Regions from separate parts of the Arthrobacter sp. efr-133-R2A-63 genome, predicted to be linked through region 1. Evidence: riboswitches for the same ligand, from Rfam matches in the RefSeq annotation. Region 1 holds a riboswitch; each other region holds the start of a gene.
The links. Region 1 has a riboswitch for S-adenosylmethionine ahead of QRN45_RS17435 (hypothetical protein). Riboswitches for the same ligand answer to the same signal wherever they lie in the genome.

Region 1 (5,148 bases):
CTCAGGAACCCTTTGGTCAGGCCGGTGGCGTCGGCAACCTGCTCGATGGTGAGCCGCTGCGATTGGCGGGCGGCACGGATTCTGGAACCGATGGCAACAGGGACGTTGCTCGGTTCAACGGGGAGAGCCTTCATTCACGAACCTTTCAGGCCGTTTATGCGGCCCTGTCATTGCAGCAATAGTAGCCGGATCGCCGGCGTGGCAGGGCCTTTGGCTAGCTGGAGGAGTGCCGATGCGTCCGCTGGGCGAGACGGCATCTTGACTGTTACTCGCATCACTACGTATCCTCATAGGCAACAAGTGTTGTTTGTGAGGCATACATCACAGACTACTCTCCCCAATCACCAGCGCAGAGACCTTCCGCAACCCCGCACGAAACCCCGCGGACCGGCGTCGGAATCCCCCAGAGCTCTGCGCATCACTTTCAGGAGCCAACCGTGGACTCTTCGTTCATCAATATTGCGATCGTGGTGGTGTATTTGCTCGCCATGCTGGCCTTCGGCTGGTGGGGCAAGTCGCGCACCAAGAACAACAGCGACTTCCTGGTGGCAGGGCGCCGCCTCGGTCCGATGCTCTACACCGGTACCATGGCCGCCGTCGTCCTCGGTGGCGCATCGACGGTTGGCGGCGTCGGCCTCGGCTACAAGTTCGGCGTTTCCGGCATGTGGCTGGTGGTCGCGATCGGTTCGGGTGTCCTCCTCCTGAGCCTGCTGTTCGCCGGCACCATCCAGCGGTTGAAGATCTACACGGTTTCCCAGATGCTGAGCCTGCGTTACGGCCAGCGTGCCACGCAGACCTCCGGCATCGTCATGCTGGCCTACACCCTCATGCTGTGCGCCACGTCCACGGGCGCCTACGCCACCATCTTCGTTGTCCTCTTCGGCTGGGAGCGCTGGCTCGCCATCGCCGTCGGCGGCGCCATCGTCCTGGTCTACTCCACCATCGGCGGCATGTGGTCCATCACCCTCGCCGACCAGGTGCAGTTCATCATCAAGACCGTGGGCATCTTCTTCCTCATGCTCCCGTTCGTCCTCAACGCGGCAGGCGGTTTCGAAGGCATCCGTGCCCGTGTTGACGCCAGCTTCTTCCAGTTGGACGGCATCGGGGCTCAGACCATCATCACGTACTTCGTGGTCTACACCCTTGGCCTGCTGATCGGCCAGGACATCTGGCAGCGCGTCTTCACCGCCAAGACCCCCAAGGTGGCCCGATGGGGCGGCGCCACCGCCGGCATCTACTGCGTCCTGTACGGCGTGGCCGGCGCCCTGATCGGCCTGGCTGCCCGGGTGGCCCTGCCGAACATCGATGTCAAGGCCCTTGGCAAGGACGTCGTCTACGCCGAGGTAGCCACGCACATCCTGCCGATCGGCATCGGCGGCCTTGTCATGGCCGCAGCAGTCGCCGCCATGATGTCCACAGCGTCCGGAGCCCTCATCGCCGCGGCCACCGTTGCCCGCGCCGACGTGGTCCCGTTCGTGGCCAGCTGGTTCGGCAAGACGATCAACACCAACGACACCGAAAATCCCGAGCATGACGTCAAGGCCAACCGCTACTGGGTCCTTGGCCTGGGCATCGTTGCAGTGTTGATCTCCATGGCGGCGCAAGACGTCGTGGTGGCCCTGACCATCGCCTACGACATCCTGGTAGGTGGCCTGCTGGTTGCCATCCTGGGCGGCTTGGTCTGGAAGCGCGGCACGGGTATTGCCGCAGCCTGGTCCATGGCAGTCGGGTCTGTACTGACCCTTGCCTTGCTGATCGCCTACGCCACGGGAATCATCCCCAGCGAAGACGGCGTCTACGCAAACGATCCGATCTACTGGGGCCTCGGCGCCTCGTTCGCCGTCTATTTCGTGGTCTCCCTCCTCACGCCGCCCACCGAGCCGGCCGTCCGCGAAGCCTGGGAACGCCGCGTTGCCGGAACGGCCGCGGAGGAACTCCCGCTGGAGGCCCACCCGGTGGCCACCCACTAGGTTTCACAAAACCAGGTACGACGGCGGCGCCGCGCTTTCTCCTTCGAGAGGTGCGGCGCCGCCGTCGCATGTACAGTAGGAACAGCTTCAAGAGATGTGGCGCCAAGCTCCGACTTGCCACACGCCAACCCCATGTTCACGGGTGGTTCGGATGAAGAAGCGGCCCGGTTCGGACCAGAGACAACCGAACGGGCAAGAGCAACTCCATAGGAGAAGGCCATGCCTTTCGAAAACGGCGCCACCGCCACAGCCGACCGCACTATCCAGTCCAGCGCCCTCTTCTTGCCCCGCCCCCGTCGGGTGGACGAGTTCGTCCGGGTGATTCCCGGCGTCGACCTCTCCCAAGGCTCCATCACGTTCGTGGTGGACGGAAACCTGGAACGCTATTGGCATCATGAGCCGCGGCTCATCACCGAAGCACTCTCAAAAGCGGTTCAGCCCGCCCGCTGGTTCCCGGCCACACGGAAACTTACGCTCACGGTTGCGGCAACCGGGCACCGTGCGGGCGTGCAGAAGCACTTCATCCTGAGCGCGTTCTAGCAAGCGCTTTTTAGCGGCCAAGTTCAGCGAGTCGGCGCTATTCGATCTCTTCGGCCTCTCGGTGTTCCTCGGCGTCGAGCGGGACCACCCGTTCGTCGTCGTCCAGGACCTCGGATTCTTCCTCCCAGTCCTCGTCCACCTCCAGGTCTTCGCTGTAGTCATAGGCGGGATCGGCCTCGACCGTGGGACGGTCCGGGTGGCGGGCGTGGGTCTCGGTGCTGTCCATGGTGCAACCTCCGTTCGACGTGCCGCTGAGCCCATCGCACAGGCACGTGAGGCAGCCGATCCAACGCCACCCCGCCAATTCGTGGACCCTGTCCATCCATCCCAGCACTGCCCCCTGCGGCGGTCAAGGCCTCCGGCGAGCCTCCCGGTTTTTGAGGCGCGCCTAAAAAGTCCAGTGAGGATTGCCAGCCGAAAAACCGCGGAAATTGGCGATAAAGTGGAGCTGCAATGAGGCGATGAAGCCCGCCCCAGCAACCCAGGAGTCCCGGTGCACCCCCGCACAAAACCCTCGCATTCAGACAACTCGCATCCAGACAATCCGCAGGACTCAAGCAGTCCCTCCCAAGACGCAGCAGCCCCCAAGACTCCCCCGTCGTCGTCGGACATCAAGCGCTGGCGGCAGTACTTGGCCGACGAACGTGCCGAAGCCGCCGTGTACCGCCAACTGGCTCAGCGACGCGACGGCGAGGAGCGCGATATCCTTTTGGCCCTCGCAGAGGCCGAGGGCCGCCATGAGGCACACTGGCTCAAGCTCCTCGGCCAACACGCCGGCATGCCGAAGGCGGCCTCCGTTCGGAGCCAAATGCTCGGCTTCCTGGCCCGGAATTTCGGATCGGTGTTCGTGCTGGCCCTCGCCCAACGGGCTGAAGGACGCTCGCCGTACGCGAAGGATCCGGCAGCAACCCGCGCCATGGCGGCTGACGAACAGATCCACGAAGAAGTAGTCCGCGGCCTGGCGACCCGCGGCCGCAACAGGTTGTCCGGTACCTTCCGCGCTGCCGTCTTCGGCGCCAACGATGGCCTGGTCAGCAACCTTTCCCTCGTGATGGGCATGGCGGCCACCGGAGTTCCCGCAACCGTGGTCCTGTTCAGCGGCATCGCCGGACTGCTGGCGGGCGCACTGTCCATGGGAGCGGGCGAGTATGTCTCTGTCCGCTCCCAGCTCGAGCTCCTCAAGGCCACCCGCCCCACCCAGGCCACGCTGACCGCAGCCCCGGCCCTGGACATCGAGCACAATGAGCTGGTGCTGGTGTACCTAGCCAGGGGCATGTCCCGCGAATCCGCCGAACACCGGGCCGCCGAGCGCATGGGCCTCTACAGCTGCGACTGCGATCCAAGCCTTTCGCTCCACCCCGAAGTGGAAGAAACCGTCAATGAGCACGAGGCCGTTGGCTCCGCATGGGGCGCCGCGATCTCGAGCTTCTGCTTCTTCGCTTCGGGCGCCATCGTGCCCATCCTGCCGTTCATCTTCGGCATGACGGGCTTCTCGGCACTTGCCGTGGCCGGTACGCTGGTGGGCATCGCGCTTCTGTCGACGGGCGCCGTCGTCGGCTTGCTGTCCGGAACCTCGCCGCTGACCCGTGGTCTCCGGCAGCTCGCCATCGGACTCGGTGCGGCTGCGGCCACGTATGGGCTGGGCCTCGTCTTCGGCGCTGTCATCGGTTAGCAGCGCCGGCCCGCCGGGGCGGCGGGATCAAGGATTTGGGGGAGACTTGCATTCAAACTACGGGTACGACGGCGGCCCGCGGCCCAAGCGCGCCAGTACCGCGCTGGCGCTGTTCCGAAACTTGATGGTGGTGGCGGCGGTTGCTGCCGTGGCCGTGCTTGTCAGTGGCTTCCTTCGCGGCGATCCCGGCTTCACAGGGCTCCTTCCCAAGCTGGCTCCTTCTGTCCAGGCCACGGCAAGCAGCCCCGGGCCGGCGGCCTCCGGGCAGGGGCCACAAAAAGCCGCCCGGGCGCCGGATACCCCGCCCCCTGGCCTGGAAGAAGCCGGGCACCCGCTCGGCTCCCCTGCAAAACCTGCCGTGGCCAGCAGTTCCTACAAGTTTCTGGCCACCAACGCCGACGGCACGCCCGTGGGTTACTCCCCGTGCCGGCCATTGCACTATGTGGTCAACGCAGCCCTTGCCCCGGCGGGATCCGAGGGGCTCATCGCCGACGCGATCGCCAAGATCGCTGCCGCCACGGGCCTGACTTTCGTTGACGACGGCACCAGCAAGGAAATCCCCTCCGAGAAGCGCAAGCCATACCAGCCCGCGCTCTACGGAGATCGTTGGGCTCCCCTGCTGATTTCCTGGACCACTCCCGAGGCGGCTCCGGCGTTGACTGGATCCGTCATCGGCACCGGCGGCAGCACCATGTACAGCTTCGGCACGGGACCCAAGAGCTACGTCACGGGAAGCCTCGACCTGGACGCCCCGCAAATCACGGAACTACTTGATGTCCCCGGCGGCGCCCATTACGTCTCCGCGGTGATCCAACACGAACTGGGCCATGTGGTGGGGCTTGACCACGTCGATGATCCAATCCAGCTCATGTACCCGGAGATCGGCGCCCCGGATGGCCTAGCGGCCGGAGACCTGAACGGACTCTACAAACTCCACACCGCCCCGTGCCGGACGGACTTGTGACC
Region 2 (5,148 bases), on a different contig from region 1:
CGGCTGGGCCGACCGCGTCGCCGAGGAACTGAGCCGGGGACACCGCGACTTCGCCTACGCCAACCTCGCCATCCGCGGGCGCTTGCTGCAGCAAATCCTCGACGAACAACTTGGCCCGTGCATGGACCTCAAGCCGGATCTCGTGAGCATCTCCGCAGGCGGCAACGACCTCATCCGTCCCGGCGGCGATCCCGACGCCTTGGCCGAAAAACTCGATGCCGCAGTGCAGACCCTGAGTTCCGACGGCGCCACGGTGGTTCTCTTCAACGGTCCGGACACCGCGTCATCGGTCCTCGGCCGGATCCGCGGCAAGGTGGCCATCTACAACGAAAACCTCCGCACCGTGGCCGCCCGCCACGATGCCGTGGTGGCTGACATGTGGTCCTTGAGGCAGCTTTCCAACTCCCAGATGTGGGACGAAGACCGCCTCCATTTCTCGCCGCTCGGCCATCACACCATCGCCGCGATGGTCCTCGACTCACTGAATGTGCCGCACAACCTTGAGCCGCTCTACCCCAAGCCGCTCCCCCAGCGCAGTTGGCGCCAAGCCAGGTCTGGCGACCTCGTCTGGGCACGCGAATATTTTGTCCCGTGGGTCATCCGCCGGATCAGGCACCGCTCCTCCGGTGACGGGATCCTGCCGAAACGCCCGACGCCGGGACCCGTCTTCGGTCCTGCTGACACCTTCCTGCCCGGGAGCTGAACGAACCGCGAGGTTAGTCACAGGGAGCGGGGCTAAGCTGGTGAAAGACAGGGAGGCCTCCGCCGTGAACAATCTGATCTTCTGGATCATCGTCTGCTCTTGGCTGATTCCCATGGGGATCCGCATGTACAACCGGTCGCGCCAGCGCAGGATCCAGGACTTCCCTCCGCAGAATTACCCCGGGCAGCCCTATCCTCCGCAGCACAACCCCGTCGGATACCCGGAGCAACCCCCGGTGGTCATCCCGGCTGAGCCGCAACCCCCGATGGCGACGCCCGCGCGGCAGGCCGTTCCGCCGTCGTGGGCTACTCCGCAAGCGAGCGGCGCTCCCCAGCCGAACAGCGCGCCCCAAGGCTACCGTGCACGGAAACTGGCCGAGCTGGACCAGGAGTACAGCGACGGGAAAATCGCCATGGAGGATTACATGAAGCTCCGCCAGGAGATCATGAACGGCTGATTCAGCCGAAGAGGCGCGCTAGCCGAAGAATGCCTCGCGCAGTTGGGGGCCGAGCTGGCCGATCTCGGTGAGGAAACCGTCGTGCCCGATCGGCGCCTCGATGACATGAACCGGGACCTCTCCGGGCAAGGCCTTGGCAAGCTCGCGGGATTGCTCCGGGAAATAGAGCCGGTCCGAGTCCACCGAGGCCACGAAGAACGTCGCCGTGGCCACGGACAACGCATCCTCCAACGAGCCCCGGCCGCGCGTGATGTCGTGGCTCATGAGCGCTTCGGTAATGGCGATGTAGCTATTGGCGTCGAAGCGCTGGACCAGCTTGCTCCCCTGGTGGTCCAGGTAGCTCTCCACCTGGTAGCGGCCCCGGTCCCCCAACGCGGCAGCCTGGAGGGGTGCCTCGCCGCCCTGGGCGTTCCGGCCGAAGCGGAAGTCCAGCTCGTCTGCCGAGCGATAGGTGATGTGGGCAATCCGCCGGGCAAGGGCCAGACCCGCTTCGGGGGCGGCCTGTCCGTAGTAGTCTCCGCCGTTGAAGTCGGCGTCCTGCCGGATGGCGAGCGTCTGGGCCTGTGCGAACGCGATCTGCTCGGCGGTGCTGTACGCCCCGATGGAGATCACGGCGCATCGCTTGACGCGGTCCGGATAGCCGACGGCCCATTCCAGTGCACGGGCACCGCCCATGGACCCGCCCACGACGGTGTGCCAGCTGTGGATCCCCAAGGCGTCAGCCAGCCTGGCCTCGGCCACCGTGCTGTCCCGCAGGGTCACGAGCGGGAAGCGGGAGCCCCACGGCTTGCCGTCAGGAGCGCTCGACGACGGCCCCGTGCTGCCGTAGCAGCCCCCCACAATGTTGACGGAGACCACGAAGTAGCGGTCCGTGTCGATGGTGGCGCCGGGACCCACAAGCTGCTCCCACCAGCCGTCTTCGTCGCTTTCGCCACGGGCCACATGGGTGCTGCCGGTCAATGCATGTTCCACCAGGACAGCGTTGGAAGCGTCTGCGTTGAGCCGCCCCCACGTCTCGTACGCAAGGACGACGTCCGGGAGGGAACCTCCGGCCTCCAGCTCGAGTCCGCCCACGGAAACATACTTGAGGGTTCCGTCCTGGGTACCGGAAAGGGGTATGGCTGTTGCAGCAATTGTCATTCGTTGACACCTCACATCGCGCTTGCCCGCCGCCAACACAGCGAAGGGCCAGGTCTTCACCCGGGGCACCCCACCGCGAATGGAGGGTTGCCGGCCAGCAAGCCGGGGCTGTCGCTGGCACTCATGACCTATAGGAAGAGTCTAGGAAAACCGGACCCCTTCTGACGAAGATTATGACATCTTTGTGACACTTGGCCGCGTTTTGTTCACGAAGGGGTGGCTGGGAAGGCTGGCCGGCGAAGATTCATCTTGCGTCGCCGGCCAGCCTCGTACGCCCTCCGGGCCCGTGCTAGGCGCTCTTGGCTGCCCGGAATCCCGACTCGAGGTCCGCGAGGATGTCGTCGATGTGCTCGATTCCGACGGACAGCCGCACCAGGCCAGGGGTCACTCCCGCAACGGCCTGCTGTTCCGGCGTCAGCTGGCTGTGCGTCGTCGACGCCGGGTGGATGACCAAGGACCGGACGTCGCCGATGTTGGCCACGTGCGAATGCAGTTCCAGGGCGTCCACGAAGCGCTTGCCCGCCTCGACCCCGCCGTTGATGGTGAAGGACACCACGGCGCCGGTGCCCCTGGGGCCGTACTTCCGGCCCCGTTCGAACCACGGGCTGGAAGGCAGCCCCGCGTACGCCACCGATTCGACGTCGTCGCGCCCTTCGAGCCATTGCGCCACCTTGGTGGCGTTGTCCACGTGGCGCTCCACCCGCAGGCTGAGGGTTTCGATTCCCTGGGAGATCAGGAAAGCGTTGAACGGGGAAACCGCCGAGCCGAGGTCGCGCAGGAGCTGGACCCGGGCTTTGAGGATGTAGGAGAGGTTCGCGCCGAGGGCCCCGTCCTTGCCGAGGTCGCGGGCATAGACCAGGCCGTTGTAGCTGGGGTCCGGGGTGTTGAAGCCGGGGAACCGCTCAGGGTCCTTGCCGAAATCGAAGTTGCCGGAGTCCACGATGACACCGGCAATGGCGGAGCCGTGCCCGCCCAGGTACTTGGTGGCCGAATGCACCACAATGTCCGCTCCCCACTCGATGGGCCGGATCAGGTAGGGCGTGGCGAGGGTGTTGTCCACGACGAGCGGGACTCCCGCCTCGTGCGCGATGCGGGAGACACCCTCGATGTCCAAGACGTCCTGCCGGGGGTTGGAGACGACTTCGGCGAAGAACAGCTTGGTGTTTGGCTGCACCGCGTCCCGCCAGTGGTCCAGGTTGTCCGGATCCTCGACGAAGGTGACCGAGATGCCGAATTTCTTCAGTGTATGGGCCAGCAGGTTGTACGTGCCGCCGTAGAGGCTCGGGCTGGCGACCACGTGGTCACCGGCCTCGGCCACGTTGAGGATGGCGAAGGTTTCCGCGGCCTGGCCGGAGCTCAGCAGGAGCGCAGCCAAGCCACCCTCCAAGCTCGCTATGCGCTGCTCCACGGCATCCTGCGTGGGGTTGCCGATCCGGGTGTAGATGGGCGCCAGTTCGGCCAGTGCAAAGCGGTTGGCCGCGCTTTCCGCGCTGGGAAAGACGAACGAGGTGGTCTGGTAGATGGGGAGGGCGCGGGCGCCGGTGGCGGCGTCCGGCTCCTGGCCGGCGTGGATTTGGCGCGTTTCGAATGACCATCCTTGGGACATGCGGACTCCTGGTTGTCTGGGCTCTTGCCGTGCGTCAGCCTGCCGGGCTGAAGGGTTCAGCATGCCGGCGAGCGGTTGCCGTCAGTCTAGGGAGGGTATTGCGGGCTCCGGAAGCTTTGTGACGAACGCAGAAGTTTTCTGTCCCGGCGCGTCCTGAAGTGACCCTGAGCGGCCTTTTCGATACATCCCACCTTGGTTAGGCTTGACTTAGCTGAGAGCTCCATCACAAAGTGCCAAGATGAAGCCATGCGCATGGATCACGTCTCTTACGCTTGTGAACGAGATGGCCTGTTGGCCACCACCGAGCGGATTTCCGCAGCATTGGGAGTGGACGCGGTCCGGGGCGGAGTGCATCCGCGCTTTGGTACCCGGAACATGATCATTCCCCTTGCTGACCACAAATACCTGGAAGTTGTCGAGGTCCTGGACCACCCGGCCTCCGACAAGGCACCTTTTGGACAAGCTGTCCGTGCACGCTCCGCCGCAGGAGGTGGGTGGATGGGCTGGTGCGTCGCTGTGGACGACCTGAGCCCGTTCGAGCAGCGGCTCGGACGCGCCGCCGTCCCAGGCAACCGCAAGTTCCCGGATGGCCGGGAACTCGTCTGGTCGCAGATCGGCATCCTGGGACTCATCGCCGATCCCCAGGTTCCCTACCTGCTCCGCTGGGAGGGCGACCCCGCACTTCACCCGTCGCTCGTTTACCCAAGCGACGTCAAGATGTCCAGCCTCACCATTGCCGGCTCCGCGGAGCGCGTCACCGAGTGGCTTGGTGAACCCGTGGAAAAGCCCCTCGAGGACGTCGCAGTCCAATGGATGGCTCCGCACGGGACGCCGGGAATCATGTCAGTAACGTTCGAAACCGCCAACGGAGCCGTCACGATCTGACGGACCATCCCGTCACGATCTGACGGATCAACGGGCAAGGAAGCCCGGAAAAGCTTCGGCCGCCATGTGCGGGTGCCAATGACGTCACCCAGCAATGGCGGCCGAAACCTTTTAACGCGCGCTAGCCCAGGCCAATGGCCTTGCCGAAGACGCTGAAGCCGACGAACGCCACGATGTCCAGGAGCGCGTGGGCCACCACGAGCGGCATGACCCGTTTGGTCCTGGTGTAGATCCATCCGAACACGAGGCCCATGACGGCGTTGCCGATGAACGGCCCGAAGCCTTGGTACAGGTGGTAGCTGCCGCGCAGGAGCGCGCTGAGCACGATCGCCAACGGAGTGCTCCATCCGAACTTCC
Region 3 (5,148 bases), on a different contig from region 1:
CGGCCCGTGCCCGGGAACTGAGGCGCTCCCCCGTGGTCCCAGGGGATTTCGTCGCCCTCGTCGGCGACGTTTCAGGAGCCCCGGACACCCTCGCCCGCCTCGTGCGGGTCGAGGTGCGCAAGACACTCCTGCGTCGAAGTGCCGACGACACCGATCCGATCGAACGCGCCGTCGTCGCCAACGCCGACCAGCTCGTGGTGGTGGTGGCGGCCGCCAACCCGGAACCCCGTACCGGATTCATCGACCGTGCCCTCGTGGCAGCGTACGACGCCGGAATCGAGCCGCTGCTGCTCGTCACCAAAGCGGATGTCAAGGATCCGACGGAACTGCTCGCCAACTACGTGAGCCTTGGCTTTCCCATCATCATCAGCCGGACGGCCGACGCAGGCGCCTCCGGCATCGACGCCCGTTCGGACGACGGTTTGTCGGCACGCCTCGACAGTGACGCCGTCGGCCAGCTGCGGGACTACCTCGACGGCAAGGTCACCGTGCTCCTGGGCCATTCCGGCGTCGGGAAATCCACCATGGTGAATGCCCTGACCGGTGCCGAGCGCGCCACCGGCGGGGTCAACGCGGTGACGGGGCGCGGACGGCACACCTCGTCGTCTGCCCTTGCCCTGAAGCTCAGCGACGCCCCCGGCGGAAGCTGGATCATCGATACGCCCGGCATCCGTTCCTTCGGCCTCGCCCACGTGAACCCGGACCGCATCCTGCATGCCTTCCCGGACCTCGAACCCGGGACCGAAATGTGCGAGCGGGGCTGCAAGCACGATGCCAACGCTGTTCGGTGCGGCCTGGATTCGTGGGTCGCCGATGGCCACGCTGGCGAGTCGGGCCCGGCCCGTTTGGCATCGTTGCGCCGGCTCCTCGGCGCGGACCCGCGCATGGAAGCACAGGAAACCAAGGAACTGGGTACAGTCAACTAACTGCGCCGCTGCCGTCCTACCTCCCCGGCTCACCGGCGAAGAGACGGTAGTTTGGAACCATGACCCAACCCGATTCGAGCTACAACGACGACCTGCGGCTGGCACATGTCCTGGCCGACTCCGTCGATTCCCTGACAATGGAGCGGTTCAAGGCGCTGGACCTTCAGGTGGAGACCAAACCCGACCTGAGCCCCGTCACCGATGCCGACAAAGCCGCCGAGGAAGCGATCCGCGGGCAGCTTTCCCGTTCCCGCCCCCGTGACGCCGTCCTCGGGGAGGAATTCGGCAGCACGGGCCACGGCTCGAGGCGTTGGATCATCGATCCCATCGACGGGACCAAGAACTTCGTGCGTGGCGTACCCGTCTGGGCAACGCTGATCGCCCTCGTGGACGAGGGCGAGGTAGTGGTGGGGCTCGTGAGCGCTCCGGCGCTCGGCAAGCGTTGGTGGGCGGCCAAGGGCTCGGGCGCCTACATGGGCCGGTCGCTGGCCGCGGCCACCCGCTTGAAAGTTTCCAACGTGTCCCGGCTCGAAGACGCCTCGCTCTCCTACTCCGAGCTTTCCGAGTGGAAGCAGCACGGGAAGCTGGACAACTTCCTGGGCCTCGAGAACGATGTCTGGCGCAGCCGTGCGTACGGGGATTTCTGGTCCTACTGCCTCGTGGCCGAGGGCGCCGTGGACATCGCCGCCGAACCGGAACTCCAGGTCTACGACATGGCCGCCTTGGTGCCGATCGTGACCGAGGCCGGCGGACGCTTCACGTCCCTGGATGGCGCGGATGGCCCCTTCGGCGGAAACGCCGTCGCCACTAACTCGATCCTGCACTCCGAGGTCCTCAAGAGGCTCAACCCCGAACTCGACGACCTCCTCTAATCCGCCCATTCACTGAACAAACGACGGCGGACGCCCCCTTTCCGGGGCGTCCGCTGCTTTTTCTTCGGCGGAAGGCACATTTTTCGGGCGGTGTAACAATCCGCTTAACAATCGCGGTCACATTGGAACCGGCCTTGCCGGTGTCCTACTCTCTTTACAGGTCACGAGTGCCAGCGCGAAACCCCGGTTTGCTGGCCGGCAACCCTCCATCGCGGCGGGGTGCCCCGGGTGACGACCGGGCCGGTCCGGAACGGATGCGGCAAGCGCGGACCCCCTGCACGCAGGGGTCCCTCTTGAGTGAGGTCCCATGAGCACAGCCACAATTTCTTCCACGGCTCTTTCGCAGCACCATGATCCTGCGCAGCGGCACGGTGAGTCCCGGACTCCGGCATCGCGCCCATTGGCCGCCGTCACTGGAGCGGAGCTGCAGGCGCCCTTGATCCAGGGCGGCCAGATCCGCTACGCAAACCTCGACTACGGCGCTTCCGCGCCTGCACTGACCGTGGTCTCCGCATACCTCAACGAAATCCTGCCGTACTATGCGAGCGTCCACCGCGGCGCCGGCTATGCCTCGCAAATCAGCACCTCGGTCTACGAGAACGCCCGTAACATCGTCCGTGACTTCGTTGGCGGCAGGCCGGACGATTCCGTCATTTTCACGCGCAACACCACCGATTCCCTCAACCTGCTGGCGGGTTGCTTGCCGGTTGAGGACGGAAGGCATACCGGCGAAGTCCTGTACCTGGACATCGAGCACCACGCCAATCTGCTCCCATGGCAAGGTGTCCCCCATCGCAGCATCGTTGCCGCCGGAACATTGTCCGAGACTGTTGCCGCTGTCCGCACGGCACTCTCCCAGGGTGGCGTCAGCCTTCTGGCGGTCACCGGCGCGTCGAACGTGACCGGCGAGATCCTGCCCATCAAGGACCTCGCAGCCTTGGCCCACGAATTCGGGGCGCGGATCGTGGTGGACGCGGCGCAACTCGCCCCTCATCGCCGGATCGATATCGCCGCCGCGGAGGTGGACTACCTGGTCTTCTCGGGGCACAAGCTCTATGCACCGTTCGGTGCCGGCGTCCTGGTGGGGCGCCCCGACTGGCTCGACGCCGGCACACCGCACCTGGCAGGAGGCGGCGCCGTCCGCGAGGCACGCCTTGATTCCGTCAGCTGGGCCACGGGGCCGGCAAGGCACGAAGGGGGCTCTCCGAACGTGCTCGGCGCGGCCACCCTGGCCCGGGCCACACAGGTCATTGCCAGCCTCGACCACGAAGAATGGCACGCCCACGAGGCCGCCATCCGCTCGCACCTGGTCGAGGGCCTCAAGCAAATCGACGGCGTGACCGTGCACCAGATCTTCAGCGACACGGATCCCCAGGACACGATCGGCGTCGTGAACTTCTCGCTCCAGGGCTACGACGCCGGACTCGTCGCGGCCTATCTCGCGGCCGAGCACGGCATCGGCCTGCGGGACGGACGCTTTTGCGCCCACCCCCTGCTCAAGCGCCTTGGCCTTCCCTCCGGATCGCTGCGAGCCAGCTTCGGCGTGGGGTCGCGTTTGGAAGACGCCACCCGGCTCATCGCGGGCATCCAGGCCCTCAAAAGCAACGGCCTCGGCTGGGACTACGTGGTGGATGCCGGCCGTTGGGTGCCCGCGAACGATCACCGCAGCTACCCGGAGTGGGCTCCCAATACTCCCGGGACCGCAGGCGCCGCACCCTGCAGCACCGACTGATTGCGATAGATTCGTAGGGTATTTTTCCTGTCCTACGAAGGAGTCCCCGCGTGGCCCCGCGACCCAAAGGCACCTCAGCCGGCCCCAAGCTTTATCAGGAACGCCGACTCGAACTCGGTCGGAGTTTCCAGGACGGCGGAGAACACTATGAGCGGGTCCGGCCGGGCTACCCGGCGGACTCAGCTGACTGGCTGCTGCCGGAGGGGGCTCGGGACGCGGCAGACATCGGCGCAGGCACCGGAAAGTTCACCTCGCTGCTCGTCGAGCGGGGGCTGGCAGTGTCGGCAGTGGACCCCTCCACGGACATGCTCACCCAGCTGCGCACAGCGTATCCACAGGTGATCGCCCTGGAGGGCACGGCAGAGGCAACCGGGCTGGCGGACTCAGCATTCGACGTCGTCAGCGTTGCCCAAGCCTGGCACTGGTGCGATCCGCTCGCCGCGAGCACTGAGATCGCCCGGATCCTCCGACCCCACGGCGTCATCGGCTTGATCTGGAACCAATTGGACACTTCGGTGCCCTGGGTCCATCGCCTGTCCCGCATCATGCATGCCGGCGATGTCCACAAACCGGACTTCCGGCCTGTGGTGGGCCCCGAGTTCACCGGCCTCGAAAACCACGTCACGCGCTGGGAGGATCCCTTGGCTCCGGCAGACATCCTCGAACTCGTGAAGTCGCGCAGCTATTATCTCAGGGCGAACGATGCCACCCGGGCGAAGGTCATGGGCAATCTCCGGTGGTATCTCTTCGAACATCTGGGCCATGCAGAGGACAAGGTCATCCCCCTGCCCTATCTCACGCAGAGCTGGCGGGCGCGCAAAGCCTGATGCCGCCGGCACACGATAGGCTTGGAACCGTGAAGACCAGTGCGCCCTCCTCCTCCATCGAGGACTACGTCAAGGTCATCTACTCCTTTACGGAGTGGCAGGACAAACCCATCACGTCCTCACAGCTCGCGCAGCGGCTCGGTGTCGCCAACTCCTCCGTCTCGGAGATGGTCCGCAAGCTCAAGGACCAAGGCCTGGTGGACCACCAGCCGTACAGCGCCATCACTTTGACCCCCCAAGGAATGCATCTTGCCTTGGGCATGGTCCGCCGGCACCGCCTGATCGAAACCTACCTGGTGAGGGAGTTGGGCTACAGCTGGGATGAAGTCCATGACGAGGCCGAAATGCTCGAGCACGCTGTCTCGGACACCTTCATCGATCGCATGGCCGCCAAATTGGGCAACCCGGGACGCGATCCCCATGGTGACCCCATCCCCGCCGCGGACGGTTCGGTGAGCCTGCCGCACGCGCACCGGATGATCGAGCTCGACGACGGCCATTCCGGCAAGATCACCCGGATCAGCGACGAAAACCCTGAGCTGTTGCGCTACCTTTCAGCCGAGGAAATCGACCTCGACGCCAGCATCGAGGTGATTGGCCGCAAGCCGTTCGGCGGTGCGCTGGTGGTCCGGATCGGGAAGGGCCCGGGAAGCCGCGATTACGATCTCGCGGACGAGGTCGCTTCCGCGCTCTGGGTGGCCACCGACGTCGAACACGAAGGCTGCGTCCTCGCGGAAAGCTGACGGAACCGTCACAGCGTCTTGGAGCGCACTGTTCAGGCGCGCTGGGCA
Region 4 (5,148 bases), on a different contig from region 1:
CGCAGGGGCCGGGGCCTCGCGAGTCACGCCGCCCGGCGCCACGGCGCGCGGATCGCCGCGTTGGCCACGTCGCCCGTGGATGCCGCGTTGCACACCACTCCGGATCCCCGGTATGCCATCATGCTCGAACGCTTCGGCATCACCGCACACGAACAGCTCACGTGCGGATTCCACGTCCACACCTCGATCGAGTCTCCCGAGGAGGGCGTGATGGTCCTGGACCGCATCCGGGACAAGCTCGCCGTCTTCACCGCGATGAGCGCCAACTCCCCCTACTGGCGGGGGCTGGCCACGGGCTTTGAAAGCTATCGGACGCAAGCATGGAACCGCTGGCCTTCGTCGGGGCCGTCAGCCATCTTCGGATCCCTTGCCTCCTACCGGCGGGTTGTCCGGAGGCTCATCGAAACGGGAGTGTTGCTGGACGAGGGGATGGTCTACTTCGACGCCAGGCTGTCCCGGCACGTTCCCACGGTGGAGGTCCGGGTGGCCGATGTCTGCCTCCGGGCCGAGGATGCGGCGCTCATCGCCGTCCTTGTCAGGGCCCTGGTTGAGACGTCTGTTCGTGAATACCATGCCGGAATAGAGCCGGCGGCCGTGCCCACGGCGCTTCTGCGGATGGCGTCCTGGCAGGCAAGCAACTTCGGCCTGCGCACCGAGCTGCTGGACTTCGGGACCTTCCGCCCTGAGCCCGCCGCGGACGTTGTCTGGTCCTTGGTGGAGTATCTGGAACCTGTGCTCGCCGAACAGGGCGAATTCGACTTGGTCCAAACCGGCGTGGCAGCCATCCTGGGCCGTGGCAATGGCGCCATCGAGCAGCGTGGTGTTGCCGAACGCTGGAGCGGCAGCAACGGGGGCGCGCCCGACGCCGCCGGGCTGGCCGCCGTCGTCGAGCACGCTGTTCAGATCACGATGCGCTCAGAGCGGGACGAGAGCGACACCAAGCCGCAGCCCGTCCTCACCTGGGTGCGCCAAGACTGGCGCGAAGCGCCGGGCTAGACCTGCTTGAGGGCCCGCTCGAGGTCCCCGATGAGGTCGTCCACATCCTCCAGCCCCACCGAAAGCCGCACGACGCCGTCGCTCAGGCCAATGGCTGCGCGGCCTTCCGGACCCATGGCGCGATGCGTGGTGGTGGCGGGGTGCGTGATGAGGGACTTGGAGTCGCCCAGGTTGTTCGAGATGTCGATGACGGCGAGCCCGTCCAGCAGCGCGAAGGCGGCCTCCTTCGCTGATCGCCCCGCGGAGGGGAGCAGCTCGAAAGTGAGCACCGTTCCGCCGGCCTTCATTTGCTTCGCGGCGAGCTCGTGCTGCGGGTGCGACTTCAGCAGCGGGTACTTGACCCAGCTGATGGCCGGTTGTGCCTCAAGCCATTCGGCGATCCGCAACGCAGATGCCGAGGAGTGGTTGACCCGCAGGGCCATCGTCTCCAGGCCTTTGGTCAGGACCCAGGCGTTGAACGCGGAAAGGGACGGCCCGGTGTGCCGCATGAGTTGCTTGACCGGCCCGTCGATGAACTCCTTGGTGCCCAGGATCGCGCCGCCCAGGACCCGTCCTTGGCCGTCGATGTGCTTGGTGCCGGAGTAGACAATCACGTCTGCGCCGAGATCGCCGCAGCGCTGCAGCAAGGGGGTGGCGAAGACGTTGTCGACGACGACCGTGGCGCCCGCCGCGTGGGCAAGCTCGCTCACCGCGGCAATGTCCACGATTTCCTGCATGGGGTTCGACGGCGACTCGAAGAACACCGCCGTTGTCGGCTCGGACAACGCGGCACGCCATTGGTCGAGGTCCGGCCCGTCGACGAAGACGGTCTCGACCCCCCAGCGCGGCAGGATCTCGTTGAGGATCACGAAGCAGGAACCGAAGAGCGAGCGGGCGGCAACCACGCGGTCACCAGCCGCCAGCAACGCACCGAGGGCGGTGAAGACAGCTGACATGCCCGACGCCGTCGCGAAGCACGCTTCGGTGCCCTCAAGCAGGCGGAGGCGCTCCTGGAAGGTGGCGACCGAAGGGTTGCCGTAACGGGAGTAGACGAAGCGTTCGTCCTCGCCTGTGAAGGCACGCTCGGCAGCCGCGGCGGACTGGTAGACGAAACCGGAGTTCAAGAAGACGGCTTCGGACGTTTCCTGGAAGTTGGTACGGTCAAGACCGCCGCGGACTGCCTGGGTGTCAGGGCTCCAGCTGGCGGCGTCAGGATTGAAAGTCACTTAGATATTCCCCAGGTTCGTCGGAAGTCCACGGTTTTTCCAGCCATTCACGGTTCGCTCGCCGTAGCGGTCCGGTTCGCCCTCAAAGCCCTCGAGGACGTTGTAGGCGGTGTATCCGGCCTGGGTTGCGGCGATCGCGGCCGCGATGGAGCGCTGGCCGGAGCGGCAGAGGAAGACGAGTTCCGTGCCGTCCCCCTCGGGAGCCTGTTGTGTCAGCTGTTCGATGAAGCGGGTGTTGGGGATGCCGCCGGCCAGGTTCCACTGGATGAACAAGGGATCGTTTTCGGTGGCTTTGGTGTCCGGGATCCCGATGTGTGCCCACTCGCCTTCGGTGCGGACGTCCACCAAGATGGCGCCCTGCTCGAGCTTGGCCCAGGCGTCGTGCGGGCTGAGGTCGCCTGCGTAGCTCATGCGTGGCCCTCGCCGTCGAACTCTTCATCAAGCTGATCCACCGCATTGGCGACGGCGGCATCCGCGCTCGCGATCGCCGCGGGCAGGACGATGGCTTGTGCCACAATCACGTCCTTGCCGTTGAAAGTCGCGGCCGGGCTGCCGTGCAACACGTATCCCTCTGCGAGGGCGGTGGAGATCCGCTCGCAGAATTCCTTGGTGTCAGGGCCCGTGATGAGACGGTAGGAGAGTTTTTCCTCGGTGGGTTCAGGCATTGGTGCTCCTCAGTCACGCTTGCAGTTCGAAAGTGTCGATACGCCGAGTAGTCACCTGAGGCACCCCGCCGGAGAGAGGGTTGCCGACCAGCAAGTCAGGGCTTCGCGCTGGTGCTCATTACTCAAGAAGAAAAATAACACCCACGACGGCGGCCCGCATCACCGGCCGTCGTCATGTTCCGTAACCGGGGGGCGGCCGGTGGGGAGCCGGCGGGTGGGGCCACGCTGGCGCGGACCCTAGGCTTCGGTTTCTGTAGGCAGCGGGTCCAGGCTTGCCTGGACCCGGGGTGAAACGGCATCAAAGCGCGATGCTACTCCTGTGGGGGAGTGATGAAACGTGGAACCTTGATGCTTCCGGATTTCCAGCAACTCGTGCACGGATATCCCGGTGGCCGTGGCGAGTGCGTGCAGCGAGAGGCTGTTGTGATGAGCCAGGGCAAAAACCACGCCAGACAGCGCTTCGAAACCTTCTGTCTCGTAGATTTCCTTTATCAAGTTGGACATGCCGTTCGCATCATCGATTGATCCCGCTGACGCACCGGTTGCCATGGCCGTCAGCGACCACGCAGCAGAGTCGGGGCTGATGTAGATGCTCATGTCGATACCCTACGGACTCAGGCCCACTTGGGGAATGGGCGATACGTTTATCTTTATGGCAGCACTCACCGACCTTGACCGCCAGCTCCTCTCCGCCCTCAGGGAGGACGGCCGGGCATCTGTCGCGAGCCTCGCGCGCCAGCTGGGCGTCGCCAGGGCCACCGTGAACAGCCGGCTCGAGCGCCTGGTCTCCTCCGGAACGATCGTTGGCTTCACCGCGAGGGTGCGCGACGAAGTCGATCCACTTGCGATCCGGGCTATTGCGCTCATTGCCGTGGAAGGAAGGTCGGCCGACAGGGTCATTCGCCAGCTGAGGGGGCTCCCCGAGATTTGGGCACTGCACACCACGAATGGCGGCTGGGACCTCGTGGCTGAGCTGCGCACGGAAAGCCTCAGCGACTTTGACCAAGTGCTGGGCAGGATCCGCGGGATCGAGGGGATCGTCAATAGCGAGACAAGCCTGCTGCTCAGCTCCGTCCTGCGGTAGCCGGTTGCTTGGCGGCGACAAACCTCATGAGCATTATGTTCGAAAGGACTCGTCATTTTGTGCATTTTTTCAATGAAAAGTACATACTTTGGCAATTGCGGATGCATATCGCCGCTCCGTAGCCTCATAGCAACAATGCTCATGAGGGAAAGGAGCGCACATGACGCGCTTTGTCGATGTCCGCAATATGGTCCGCTGGACGGCCGGGCGAGGCCCGGAAACCATCATTTCGGAGATGATTCAGTACTTGGAAGACGACTTCCGGCGATGGGAATCTTTTGACAAGACCCCGCGGGTGGCGAGTCACACCGCGTTTGGCGTCATCGAGCTGATGCCCACCAGTGACCAGGAAACATACGGCTTCAAGTACGTCAATGGACACCCTTCGAATCCAGCGCGCGGCTTCCAGACTGTGACAGCCTTCGGTGTCCTGTCCGATGTCCATAACGGCTACCCGACGTTCCTCGCGGAGATGACAGTGCTGACGGCGCTGCGGACGGCGGCCACGTCCGGCATGGTCGCCAAGAAACTTGCGCGCCCCGATGCACGGGTCATGGCGATGATCGGAACCGGAACCCAGTCGGAGTTCCAAGCGCTGGCCTTCCGGGCAGCCCTGGGCATCAACACTGTCAGGATCTGGGACACTGATCCGGCTGCGATGGAGAAGTTCGTCAGGAACATGGCTCCCCTCGGCTTCGACATCACCATCGCGGGCTCGGCGGCCCACGCAGTGGAAGACGCCGACGTCATCACCACGTGCACCGCGGACAAGGCCAACGCCACCATCCTGACTGCAGACCAGGTTTCTCCGGGCGTTCACATCAACGCGATCGGCGGCGATTGCCCAGGAAAGACCGAACTCGACGCTGCCATCCTGGACCTCGGCGACGTCTTTGTGGAATACGATCCCCAGACGCGGATTGAAGGCGAGATCCAGCAAATGTCCGCCGATTTTCCCGTCACCGAGTTCTGGCAAGTCCTTGGCGGTCATGCGCCGGGCCGGACCTCCAGGCACCAGATCACGGTATTCGATTCCGTGGGCTTCGCGATCGAGGACTTTTCCGCCTTGCGGTATCTCCGCGACGCCGTCGAGGGTTCGGAATTCTTCGAGGAGATCGACCTCGTCGCGAACCCCGACGACCCCAAGGACCTCTTCGGCTTGGTGCGCGCGCTCTCTCCGGTCGGATCCTGAGAAGCC

Region 2: linked by a shared signal. The riboswitch ahead of metX (homoserine O-acetyltransferase MetX) and the one ahead of QRN45_RS17435 (hypothetical protein) in region 1 are both predicted to bind S-adenosylmethionine.
Region 3: linked by a shared signal. The riboswitch ahead of QRN45_RS02020 (aminotransferase class V-fold PLP-dependent enzyme) and the one ahead of QRN45_RS17435 (hypothetical protein) in region 1 are both predicted to bind S-adenosylmethionine.
Region 4: linked by a shared signal. The riboswitch ahead of QRN45_RS14875 (DUF1737 domain-containing protein) and the one ahead of QRN45_RS17435 (hypothetical protein) in region 1 are both predicted to bind S-adenosylmethionine.

What each region holds. Positions count from the first base shown of each region.
Region 1 covers NZ_JARVRG010000031.1:46,878-52,025, reverse strand. The annotation lists gene QRN45_RS17445 (helix-turn-helix domain-containing protein) at 1-134, opposite strand, end outside; gene QRN45_RS17440 (sodium:solute symporter family protein) at 438-1,970, shown strand; SAM riboswitch class IV at 2,056-2,175, shown strand; gene QRN45_RS17435 (hypothetical protein) at 2,190-2,510, shown strand; gene QRN45_RS17430 (hypothetical protein) at 2,548-2,736, opposite strand; gene QRN45_RS17425 (VIT1/CCC1 transporter family protein) at 3,004-4,182, shown strand; gene QRN45_RS17420 (matrixin family metalloprotease) at 4,286-5,146, shown strand.
Region 2 covers NZ_JARVRG010000024.1:53,684-58,831, reverse strand. The annotation lists gene QRN45_RS12880 (SGNH/GDSL hydrolase family protein) at 1-703, shown strand, start outside; gene QRN45_RS12875 (hypothetical protein) at 768-1,160, shown strand; gene metX (homoserine O-acetyltransferase MetX) at 1,179-2,300, opposite strand; SAM riboswitch class IV at 2,314-2,429, opposite strand; gene QRN45_RS12865 (bifunctional o-acetylhomoserine/o-acetylserine sulfhydrylase) at 2,590-3,906, opposite strand; gene QRN45_RS12860 (VOC family protein) at 4,153-4,791, shown strand; gene QRN45_RS12855 (CPBP family intramembrane glutamic endopeptidase) at 4,913-5,148, opposite strand, start outside.
Region 3 covers NZ_JARVRG010000004.1:302,432-307,579, reverse strand. The annotation lists gene rsgA (ribosome small subunit-dependent GTPase A) at 1-926, shown strand, start outside; gene hisN (histidinol-phosphatase) at 986-1,798, shown strand; SAM riboswitch class IV at 1,958-2,070, shown strand; gene QRN45_RS02020 (aminotransferase class V-fold PLP-dependent enzyme) at 2,106-3,530, shown strand; gene QRN45_RS02015 (class I SAM-dependent methyltransferase) at 3,581-4,357, shown strand; gene QRN45_RS02010 (metal-dependent transcriptional regulator) at 4,387-5,100, shown strand; gene QRN45_RS02005 (MFS transporter) at 5,133-5,148, opposite strand, start outside.
Region 4 covers NZ_JARVRG010000026.1:70,012-75,159, forward strand. The annotation lists gene QRN45_RS14860 (glutamate--cysteine ligase 2) at 1-996, shown strand, start outside; gene QRN45_RS14865 (O-succinylhomoserine sulfhydrylase) at 993-2,201, opposite strand; gene QRN45_RS14870 (rhodanese-like domain-containing protein) at 2,202-2,612, opposite strand; gene QRN45_RS14875 (DUF1737 domain-containing protein) at 2,609-2,866, opposite strand; SAM riboswitch class IV at 2,877-2,989, opposite strand; gene QRN45_RS14880 (hypothetical protein) at 3,104-3,463, opposite strand; gene QRN45_RS14885 (Lrp/AsnC family transcriptional regulator) at 3,519-3,950, shown strand; gene ocd (ornithine cyclodeaminase) at 4,111-5,142, shown strand.